Linked DNA regions of Piscinibacter gummiphilus. The protein of the gene in region 1 interacts with the protein of each later gene in a pairwise test. Links are inferred from orthologs where the notes say so. Each region holds a gene or a part of one and is shown on either strand. Other genes may lie near its edges.

What was found.
Region 2: the proteins of A4W93_RS10340 (region 1) and lysA interact in binary tests that used the Escherichia coli proteins (3 or more experiments, as listed by UniProt). The link is inferred for Piscinibacter gummiphilus from one-to-one orthologs.

What each region holds. Positions count from the first base shown.
Region 1 is NZ_CP015118.1:2,268,572-2,273,179, reverse strand. What follows is about bases 501-3,420. They hold A4W93_RS10340 (response regulator transcription factor), read right to left. Parts: upstream 2,347-3,420; coding sequence 1,654-2,346; downstream 501-1,653. Other genes in these bases: A4W93_RS10335 (alpha/beta hydrolase family protein), read left to right, coding at 2,458-3,420; A4W93_RS10345 (ATP-binding protein), read right to left, coding at 501-1,648. Outside these bases: A4W93_RS10350 (extracellular catalytic domain type 1 short-chain-length polyhydroxyalkanoate depolymerase), read left to right, coding at 1-356; more of A4W93_RS10345, read right to left, coding at 365-500; more of A4W93_RS10335, read left to right, coding at 3,421-3,441; A4W93_RS10330 (BamA/TamA family outer membrane protein), read right to left, coding at 3,463-4,590; A4W93_RS10325 (DUF3047 domain-containing protein), read right to left, coding at 4,587-4,608. UniProt on the Escherichia coli protein: Response regulator member of the two-component regulatory system CpxA/CpxR which responds to envelope stress response by activating expression of downstream genes including cpxP, degP, dsbA and ppiA.
Region 2 is NZ_CP015118.1:1,267,398-1,272,006, forward strand. Bases 940-3,860 are described here. They hold lysA (diaminopimelate decarboxylase), read right to left. Parts: upstream 3,079-3,860; coding sequence 1,801-3,078; downstream 940-1,800. Other genes in these bases: A4W93_RS05760 (ABC transporter ATP-binding protein), read left to right, coding at 940-1,800; A4W93_RS05770 (lipoprotein), read right to left, coding at 3,090-3,356; cyaY (iron donor protein CyaY), read left to right, coding at 3,377-3,736; A4W93_RS05780 (penicillin-binding protein 1A), read right to left, coding at 3,795-3,860. Also shown: A4W93_RS05755 (ABC transporter ATP-binding protein), read left to right, coding at 1-835; more of A4W93_RS05760, read left to right, coding at 832-939; more of A4W93_RS05780, read right to left, coding at 3,861-4,609. UniProt on the Escherichia coli protein: Specifically catalyzes the decarboxylation of meso-diaminopimelate (meso-DAP) to L-lysine. Is not active against the DD- or LL-isomers of diaminopimelate.

The DNA.
Region 1 (4,608 bases):
CCGCGCTGATGATCAACGGCGCGCTCGACACGTCGGTGCCGCCGGCCGGCGGGCCGCCCGGCGGCCGCGTCACCAGCGCCTGGGACGGCACGCCCACGCGGCCGGCGCAGGCCCAGGGTGACTTCTGGGCCGCCGCGAACGGCTGCGCACCGGCCCCCGACGAACGTGTCGACGGCACCGTGACCCGCTGGCAGTACCGCTGCACGCCGGGCCGAGAGGTGGAGGTGCTGCTCGTCGGCGACAACGGCCACGCCTGGCCCGGCGGGCGGCCGGGCAGCCTGCGGGGCGATCGGCCGAGCCGCACGTTCGACGCCACCGACGCCATCTGGTCCTTCTTCAAGGCCCACACGAAGTAGGCGTCACGTCACGCGTGCCGGGGCAGCTCGACCCGCACCGCGTGCCGTGCGCCGCGCGGCAGGAACGCGAGGGTCCCGCCCATGCGCTCCACCACCCGCGCGACGATCGCGAGTCCGAGGCCCGTGCCGGGGCTGCCGCGGGCCGCATCGCCGCGCGCGAAGGCCTGCACCAGCACGGCCTGCCGGTCCGGCGGGATGCCGGGGCCGTGGTCGAGGACCTCGATGACGGCCCGGCCACCCTCCTCCCGCACGTGCAGCTCGACCGGCGGCCTCCCGTGCTTGAACGCGTTGTCGAGCAGGTTGGCGATCAGGCGTTCGAGCAGCAGCGGATGGGTCTGCCCCAACGCGAGCGCTGGCGGGGCCGTGACCACGAGCACGTCGGACCCGTGGCCGGTGGCCGCGGCGACGCGATGCGCCAGCGCGGCGAGGTCCGCCATCTGGTCCAGCGCCAGTTCCCCCGCGCGCACATGGTCGAGGAAGCCTTCGATCAGCCGGTCGGCCGCCTGCGTGTTGCGCACGATGGCCTCGCGCCATGGGGCCGACGCCTCGTCGGCCGGCAGCAGGTCGGCCGCGGTGCGGATGCGGGTGAGCGGCCCGCGCAGGTCGTGCGACACCCCGGCCAGCAGCAGCGCGCGTTCGCGTTCGTGCTGATCGAAGCGCTGCAGCAGCCCGGCATACGCGCGTTCGATGGAGGCCACCTCGGGGGTCGCCGCGGCGACCGGCTCGGGAAGGGGTTCGCCGGGCCGGTACGCCCCCATCCGAGCGCGCAACGCCTCCAGGGGCCGCGTGAGCCGGCGCGTGAACACCCAGCTGACCGCGGCCAGGAACACCCCGGTCAGCAGCAACGCCGCGAGGAATCGGCCAGGCACCCGCGGCAGCAGCGCGGCATCGGCCAGGCCGAGCCAGGTCGACGTGCCGTCCGGTGACCTCACCCGCAGCCAGAGCACCACGCCGTACTGGCTCCGCGCGAGCGAGGCGTCGTCGACCGACACGCCGCGTCGACCCAGCTCCTCGTACAGCGCGCGCATGCGGGGCGTGACGAAGGGCGGCAGCAGCCGCGGCGCGGGAGGGGCATCCGGGCGCAGCAGCGACCGCACCGGATCGGGCGCGGCGCCCGGCCAGCCCGCCGCATGCCGCAGCGCGGGCGCCCACCGTTCCGCGACGAGCCGCGCCACCGCGACGTTGCGCTCCACGTAGATCAGCACACCGAACACGCCGAGCAGCACCACAGCCACGCCCAGCTGCAGCACCAGCAGGCGGGCGAAGAGGCTGTCGGGGAACCGGCGCGGCATCGCGGTCAATGCGGCACGAAGACGTAGCCTTCGCCACGCACGGTCTCGACCCAGGCCTTGCCGGGCGACGCGTCCTGCAGCTTGCGGCGAAGGCGGGCCACCTGCACGTCCACCGTGCGGTCGAGCGGGCGGTAGCCACCGGTCTGCACCGCGGCGCAGAGCCCGGCGCGCGACAGCGCCCGGCCCGGGGCCTGGGCGAGCGCGGCCAGCAGCTTGAATTCCACGCTCGTCAGTGCCACCACCCGGTCCGCGGCACGCACCTCGCGCTTGAGCAGGTCGATGGCCAGGCCGTCGAAGCGCAGCAAAGCGGTGTCGCCGCGGCCCGGCGCCTGGCGGCGCAGCAGCGCGCGCACACGGGCCACCAGCTCGCGCGGCTCGAAGGGTTTGGCGAGGTAGTCGTCGGCCCCGATCTCGAGGCCCAGCACGCGGTCCAGTGGATCGCCGCGGGCCGTGAACATGATCAGGCCCAGCGACGGATGCGCGGCGCGCCAGCGGCGGCACAGGTCGTAGCCGTTGGCGTCGGGCAGCATCACGTCGAGCAGCACCGCATCCGGCCGCTGCGTGGCGACGGCCCGTTCGCCATCGCCCCCGGTGAGCACCGGGAAGACGTCCCAGCCCTCGCGGGCGAAGAGCGCGGCCACCATGGTCGAGAGTTCGGCGTCGTCGTCGACGAGGAGGATCAGCGGCTTTCCCTGCATGGGAGGTCAGTGTAGGCGCGCGCCGCCACGGGCCGCGCCATGTTGCAGAACTGTCGCAATTCGTTGTGCAACGTCCTCGCCCGCGGCGCCGGCGAGCCGTTCAATGGCGGCATGCGAACGAAAAACCTGATCCGACCACCCGCGCGCATCGCCGCATGGACTCTTGCCCTGCTGCTGTCCGCCTGCGGCGGAGGCGGCGACGATCCTGCCCCGGCCGCCACCGACGATCTGCTCTCCCTCCAGGTGGCCGGACACCCGCACGCGGTGGACGTCTACCGCACCGCGGGCGCCCGCCGCGCCATCGTCCTGCTGCACGGCGGCGGCGGCAACCGGAACGCCATCGCCTACCAGGTGGGCCTCAACGCCAGCGCGACCACGACGTCCATGGCCACCATCGACTGGGCCTGGCTCCATGCCCACCAGGTGATGCTCGTGGTGCCGCAAGGGCAAAGCCTCCCCTCGGAACCCGGCGCCACCACGTGGACGAACCACGCGATGAACTCGGGCGTGGACGACCAGGCCTTCCTGCAGGCGCTGGCCACGCGGCTGCGCACCGACTTCGGCCTCACCCACCTCACACTGATGGGCCACTCGATGGGCGGGGTGATGACCAACCGCATGTGGTGCGAATCGCCCATGACCTTCGATGCCTACGTGTCCATCGCCGGACCGGCTTCGTCGTTCTACAACGGGGCGTCCACGCCCTGCGGGCCGGGCGACGCCGCACGGCCCTACCTCGGCATCGTCGGCGACCGGGACGACGTGATGCAGACCGCGGGGGCCTGGGCCGCGGCCACGTGGACGGTCAATCCGCTGTTCGTCGGCCTGTCCTTCCGTGCGTGGGACAACGACGTGATGATCGGTGAGTTCCGACAGCAGCAGGCCCGCACCGCGGTGATGTGCGGCGGAACGCTGGCCGAGGGCGCCTTCACGCGCGGCGGCAACGTGGACACGTGGAGCTCGTGCGGCGGCCGGCTCGTGCTCCAGCGCGTGGCCGGCGCCGACCACGGCGTGGCGTCGATCGACGCGCAGATGGGGTTGTCGTCCTCGCACGACGTGATGGACGCCGCGGCGGCCTTCTCCGCGGGGCCGTGACCCCGGTCCTTCCGCCGCCCCTCAGTGCCAGGCGTTGCCCACCTGGATGTAGAAGGCCCGGTCCTGCGTGCTCTTCGCCCAGTCGAGGCCCACCCACAGTCCGAGGCGGGTCACGGCCTGGTAGCGCACGCCCCCACCGTACGCGACCGTGTCGGCGCCCCCGGAGAAGTCCGTGCGCGGCCCCCAGGCCCGGCCGCCGCCCACGAAACCGACCACGCCCCACAGCGGCGTGAGGCTCCATCGAACCTCGCTTTCGAGCACGCCCGCGCGCGTGCCCTGCAGCCGCATCGCGGGCACGCCGCGCAGGCTGACGTACGGCAGCATGTAGAACGGCGTGCGGCCCTCGACGGCACGCAGGTCGACCCGCCCACCCACCACGACGTCCTTCGCGACCGGCCACCACGCGAACGCGCGGCCGCGGTACGACTGGAACCGCGTGTCGCTGCCGAAGGCCGGGTCGTAGAAGGTCAGGTCGATCGCTCCCGTCCAGCCGCGGCTGGGCGTGAAGAGGTTGTCGCGCGAGTCGTATTCGTAGGAGATGCCGAGGCCCGACGCGGTGTCGGCGCGGTCGATGTCGCCGGCCCGCGGCACGTCGGACGCGTGGTCGAACCGGCTCGCGAGCGACAGGTAGTTCCAGCGCGCGACGAGCCAGGAGTCGTGTTCGCCGATGCGCATCATGGCCTGCTGCACCGACATCCAGCCGTCGAGGTTGTAGCCGAGTGCCGGACCCTGCCCGTCCTCGCCGTAGAAGGTCAGGTCGAGGCTCGTGCGTGCGGCCACGCCTCGCCAGCGGTAGCGGTCGTCGGCGAAGCTCACCATGCCCCCGCCCCCGGCGCCCCACGTGCCGTTTTCGGTGGCGAAGGCGGCGATGCCGTAGACGTCGGGGTCGCGCGGGGTGTCACCGCCCTCGCGTGCCGGCGGGTTGTCGCGGAACAGCAGCACCGCCGCCCCCGCGCCGTACCCCACGGCCGGTTCGGTGATCAGGATGGGCACCGGCAGCCAGCCCCGATCCTTCGAACGCCGCGTGGAGTCCTTCATGCCCCCATCGCCGGACTCGATGGCACGCTCCACGTACTGGGCCTGCGCGGCCGCCGCGAGGACGAGCAGCACGCCCCCGGCGAGCCGGACCGTGCCGCCGCGCCGCCTCATCGCTCCAGGACCAGGTCG
Region 2 (4,609 bases), 1.0 Mb from region 1 along the record:
CAAGTCCGTGACGGGCTCGGCCATCACCGGCCTGCTCGATCCGCCGGGGCACGTGGCGGGCGGCGAGATCCGCTTCGACGGCCAGCGCATCGACCAGCTGACGCAGCGCGCGTGGCAGCCGCTGCGCGGGCGCCACATCGCCACCATCTTCCAGGATCCGCTCACGGCACTGAACCCGCTCTACACCGTGGGCCGGCAGCTGACCGAGACGCTGCGCACGCACTTCCCCATGAGCGCGGCGGCGGCGCGGCGCCGGGCCGCGGAGCTGCTCGCCGAGACGGGCATCCCGGGCGCGGCGTCGCGGCTCGACGACCATCCGCACCAGTTCTCGGGCGGCATGCGCCAGCGCGTCGTGATCGCGCTGGCGCTGGCCGGCGAACCCCGCCTCATCGTCGCGGACGAACCCACCACCGCGCTCGACGTGTCGGTGCAGGCCCAGATCACGGCCTTGCTGCGGCGGCTGAGCCGCGAGCGCGGCCTCGCGGTGATGCTGATCACGCACGACATGGGCGTGGTGGCGGACACCTGCGACCGCGTGGCGGTGATGTACGCGGGCCGCATCGCCGAGATCGGCCCGGTGGATGCGATCGTCGGCCGCCCCGGCCATCCCTACACGTCGGGGCTGATGGGCGCGATCCCGGGTCTGGCCTCCCCGCGCGAGCGGCTCGTGCAGATCGACGGCACGATGCCGCGCCTCACGGCCATCCCCTCGGGCTGCGCGTTCCATCCGCGGTGCCCCCGCGTGTTCGAGCCGTGTGCCGGCCGGCGGCCCGACCTGATGCCGGCGGGGGCGACCCGTGCGGCCTGCTGGCTGCACGAAAGGGGAGGGGCATGAGTTCGCCCGTGGTCGAAGCCGTCGACCTGTCCAAGCAGTTCGCGCTGCCCGACGCGTGGTGGCGGCGCGCCCTCGGGCGGCCGCCGCGGCGCGCGCTGCAGGCCGTGGCCGACGTGTCGTTCTCGATCGAGCGGGGGAAGACTTTCGGCCTCGTCGGCGAGTCCGGGTCCGGCAAGACCACGGTGGGCCGGCTGATGGTGGGCCTGCACGCGCCGAGCGGCGGGGAGGTGCGCATCGGCGGCCGGCCGTTCGCGCCGGCGCTGCGCCGCCAGGTGCAGATGGTGTTCCAGGACCCGTACGCGAGCCTCAACCCGCGCTGGACCGTGCGCGAGATCGTCGGCGAGCCGCTGCGCGAGCAGCAGCGCGGCATGGGCCGCGCGGAGCGCCACGTGCGGGTGGGCGAGCTGCTCGCGGCGGTGGGCCTGTCGGCCGACGACGGGGCGCGGTTCCCGCACCAGTTCTCGGGCGGGCAACGTCAGCGCATCTCGATCGCGCGGGCGCTGGCCACCGATCCGTCGTTCCTCGTGTGCGACGAGCCCACGTCGGCACTCGACGTGTCCGTGCAGGCGCAGGTGCTCAACCTGATGAAGGACCTGCAGCGGGAGCGCGGGGTCGCCTACCTGTTCATCTCGCACAACCTCGCGGTGGTGCGGCACGTGAGCGACGAAGTGGGGGTGATGTACGCCGGCCGGCTGGTCGAGCGGTCACCGGCGGCGGCGATCTTCGCGAGGCCGCGTCATCCGTACACGCGGCTGCTGCTCGAGGCCGTGCCCGGTCGGCGGCGCGACGGCGACGCGCCGCCGCAGGGCGAGATGCCCGACCCGTTCGATCCGCCGGCCGGGTGTGCCTTCCATCCACGTTGCCCGCTGGCCAACGAACGGTGCCGCCTGGAACGGCCGCGGCTGCTGCCGGCGGCCGATGGCGTGCAGGTGGCCTGCCACGCCGTGGCGGAAGGGCGGGACTGATCAGCCCTGCGGAATCAGCCGCTCGGCGGCGAACAGCTCGGCCGGATTCTCGCGTTCGCGGATGAGCCACGCCTGCGAGCCCGACACCAGCACCTCGGCCGCGCGGCCACGGGTGTTGTAGTTGCTGGCCATGCTCATGCCGTAGGCGCCCGCGGACAGGACGGCCACGAAGTCGCCGGAGGCGACGGCCAGGTCGCGGTCGCGTCCGAGCCAGTCGCCCGATTCGCACACCGGGCCCACCACGTCGCAGTGCGTTGCCGGCACGTCGTCGCGCGTCACGCACGGCACGATGCCCATGAAGGCCTCGTACATGGCGGGGCGGGCGAGGTCGTTCATCGCGGCGTCGACGATGCAGAAGTTCTTCTGCTCGCCGGGCTTCAGGTACAGCACCTCGCTGACCAGCACGCCGGCGTTGCCCACGAGCGAGCGGCCCGGCTCGAAGAGCACCTTGCGGTGGCCATGGCCGCGCGCGTCGATGCGGGCCAGCAGTTGCTGGACGAGCGTCTCGGCGGACGGCGGGGTTTCGTCGGTGTAGGTGATGCCGAGCCCGCCACCGAGGTCGAGGTGGTGGACGGGCACACCCGCGGCCTCCACGGCCTCGACCAGGTCGAGCACGCGGTCGAGGGCGTCGAGGTACGGCGTGGTGTCGGTGATCTGGGAGCCGATGTGGCAGTCGATGCCGGCGACTTCGAGGCCGGGCAGGGCGGCCGCGCGCCGGTACGTGGCGAGCGCCCGTTCGTGGGCGATGCCGAACTTGTTGCCCTTCAGGCCCGTGGAGATGTACGGGTGCGTGCCGGCGTCGACGTCCGGGTTCACGCGCAGGCTCACGCGGGCGGTGCGGCCGAGGCCGCTCGCGACGTCGGACAGCAGCTCGAGCTCGGCCTCGCTCTCGACGTTGAAGCACATCACGCCGGCCTCGAGGGCGTGCCGCATCTCGGCGCGCGTCTTGCCGATGCCGGAGAACACGACCTTCGCCGCATCGCCGCCGGCCGCGAGCACGCGGTGCAGCTCGCCCGACGAGACGATGTCGAAGCCGCAGCCGGCCTGCGCGAACACCTGCAGCACGGCCAGGTTCGAGTTCGCCTTCACGGCGTAGCAGACGAGGTGGTCTCGGCCCTTCAGCGCGCGCTGGTAGGCGGACAGCGCGGCCAGCATCGACGCCTTCGAGTAGACGTACAGCGGCGTGCCGAAGCGGCGCGCGAGGTCGGCGACGGCCAGGTCTTCGATGAAGAGCTGGGGGCCGCGGTAGGCGAGGTGCGGGGAGCCGGGAAGGGTCATGGTGGAGGCGGTCATTGCGGCGCGGACGCCGTGAGGAGCGGGGGCGGCGGGGCCACGGCCGGGGAATCGGTGGGGGAGAGGGCGGGCGGCGCGGCCGGCGACGTGACGGGACGCACCGGCGGGCGCTGCAGCTGCTGACCCTCGCGCAGGCTCAGCGGGCCCTTCTGGCCGCACGCGGCGACGGAGCCGAGCACGAGCGCCAGCGCCATCACCGGCAATGGGCCCTTTCGCAACGCCGCGAGCAGGCGGGCCGGTACACTGGAATGCTGTTGCAACATGCAGTGAATTCTACCGGGCCATGACCGCTGACCTCGTTCCCACGCCGCTCACCGATGCCGAGTTCCACACCCTCACCGGCGAGGTGCTGGCGTCCATCGAAAGCACGGTCGACCAATGGCTGGAGGATGACGTGGTGGACATCGACGCGCACCGCACCGGCGGGCTGCTCGAGCTCAAGCTGCCCAACGGCAGCCACCTCGTGCTGAACACGCAGCCGCCGCTGCACGAACTGTGGCTGGCGGCCCGGTCGGGTGGCTTCCACTACAAGCACGTGTCGGGCCGCTGGCTCGACCGCACCGGCCGCGAGCTGTTCGAGGCCCTGTCGGCCTGTGCAAGCGAGCAGGCCGGGGTGCCGCTGCAGTTCAAGCCGCCGCGCTGAGCGGCGGATTCGAAGGGGCGGCGGGCCGTGACGGCCCGCATCCGCCGCGCCGACCCGCTCAGTTCTTGAACAGGTCGAGGATGCCCTTCTTCTCTTCCTCGCTGGGTGCTGCCGGCAGCTTGTCGTCGAGACCGAGGCTGCTGACGCCCGAGCCGTGGGTGTACTCCTCGTAGTACCACTCGCCGCCCTGGTTCACGAGGCCGCCCGGCGCCGAGGGTTCCTCGACGGGCACGCCCTTGAGCGTGGTGGCCATGAAGTCGATCCAGACCGGCAACGCGAGGCCGCCGCCCGTTTCGCGGGCGCCCAGCTTGCGCGGTGTGTCGTAGCCGATCCACACGGCTGCCACGATCGTCTTCTGGTAGCCGACGAACCACGCGTCGAGCGCGTCGTTGGTGGTGCCGGTCTTGCCGTAGATGTCGGGGCGCTTCAGCGTGCCCTGCGCGCGGGCCGCCGTGCCGGAGCGGGTGACTTCCTGCAGCAGGCTGGACATCACGAACGCATTGCGGGCGTCGATGGTGCGGGTGGAGTCGTCGAGCGGCTGCGGCTTCGCCTCGGTGAGCACCTTGCCCTTCGAGTCGGTCACCTTGCTGATCAGGTACGGGTTCAGGCGGTAGCCTCCGTTCGCGAACACGCCGTAGGCGCTGGCCATCTGCATGGGCGTGACCGACCCGGCACCCAGCGCCATGGTCAGGTAGGCGGGGTGCTTGTCGGCCTCGAAGCCGAACCGCGTGACCCAGTCCTGCGCGTAGGCCGGGGTGATGGACTGCAGGATGCGGATCGAGATCATGTTCTTCGACTTCGCCAGGCCCCGGCGCATCGACATCGGGCCGTCGAACGTGCCGTCGTAGTTCTTCGGCTCCCACGGCTGGCTGC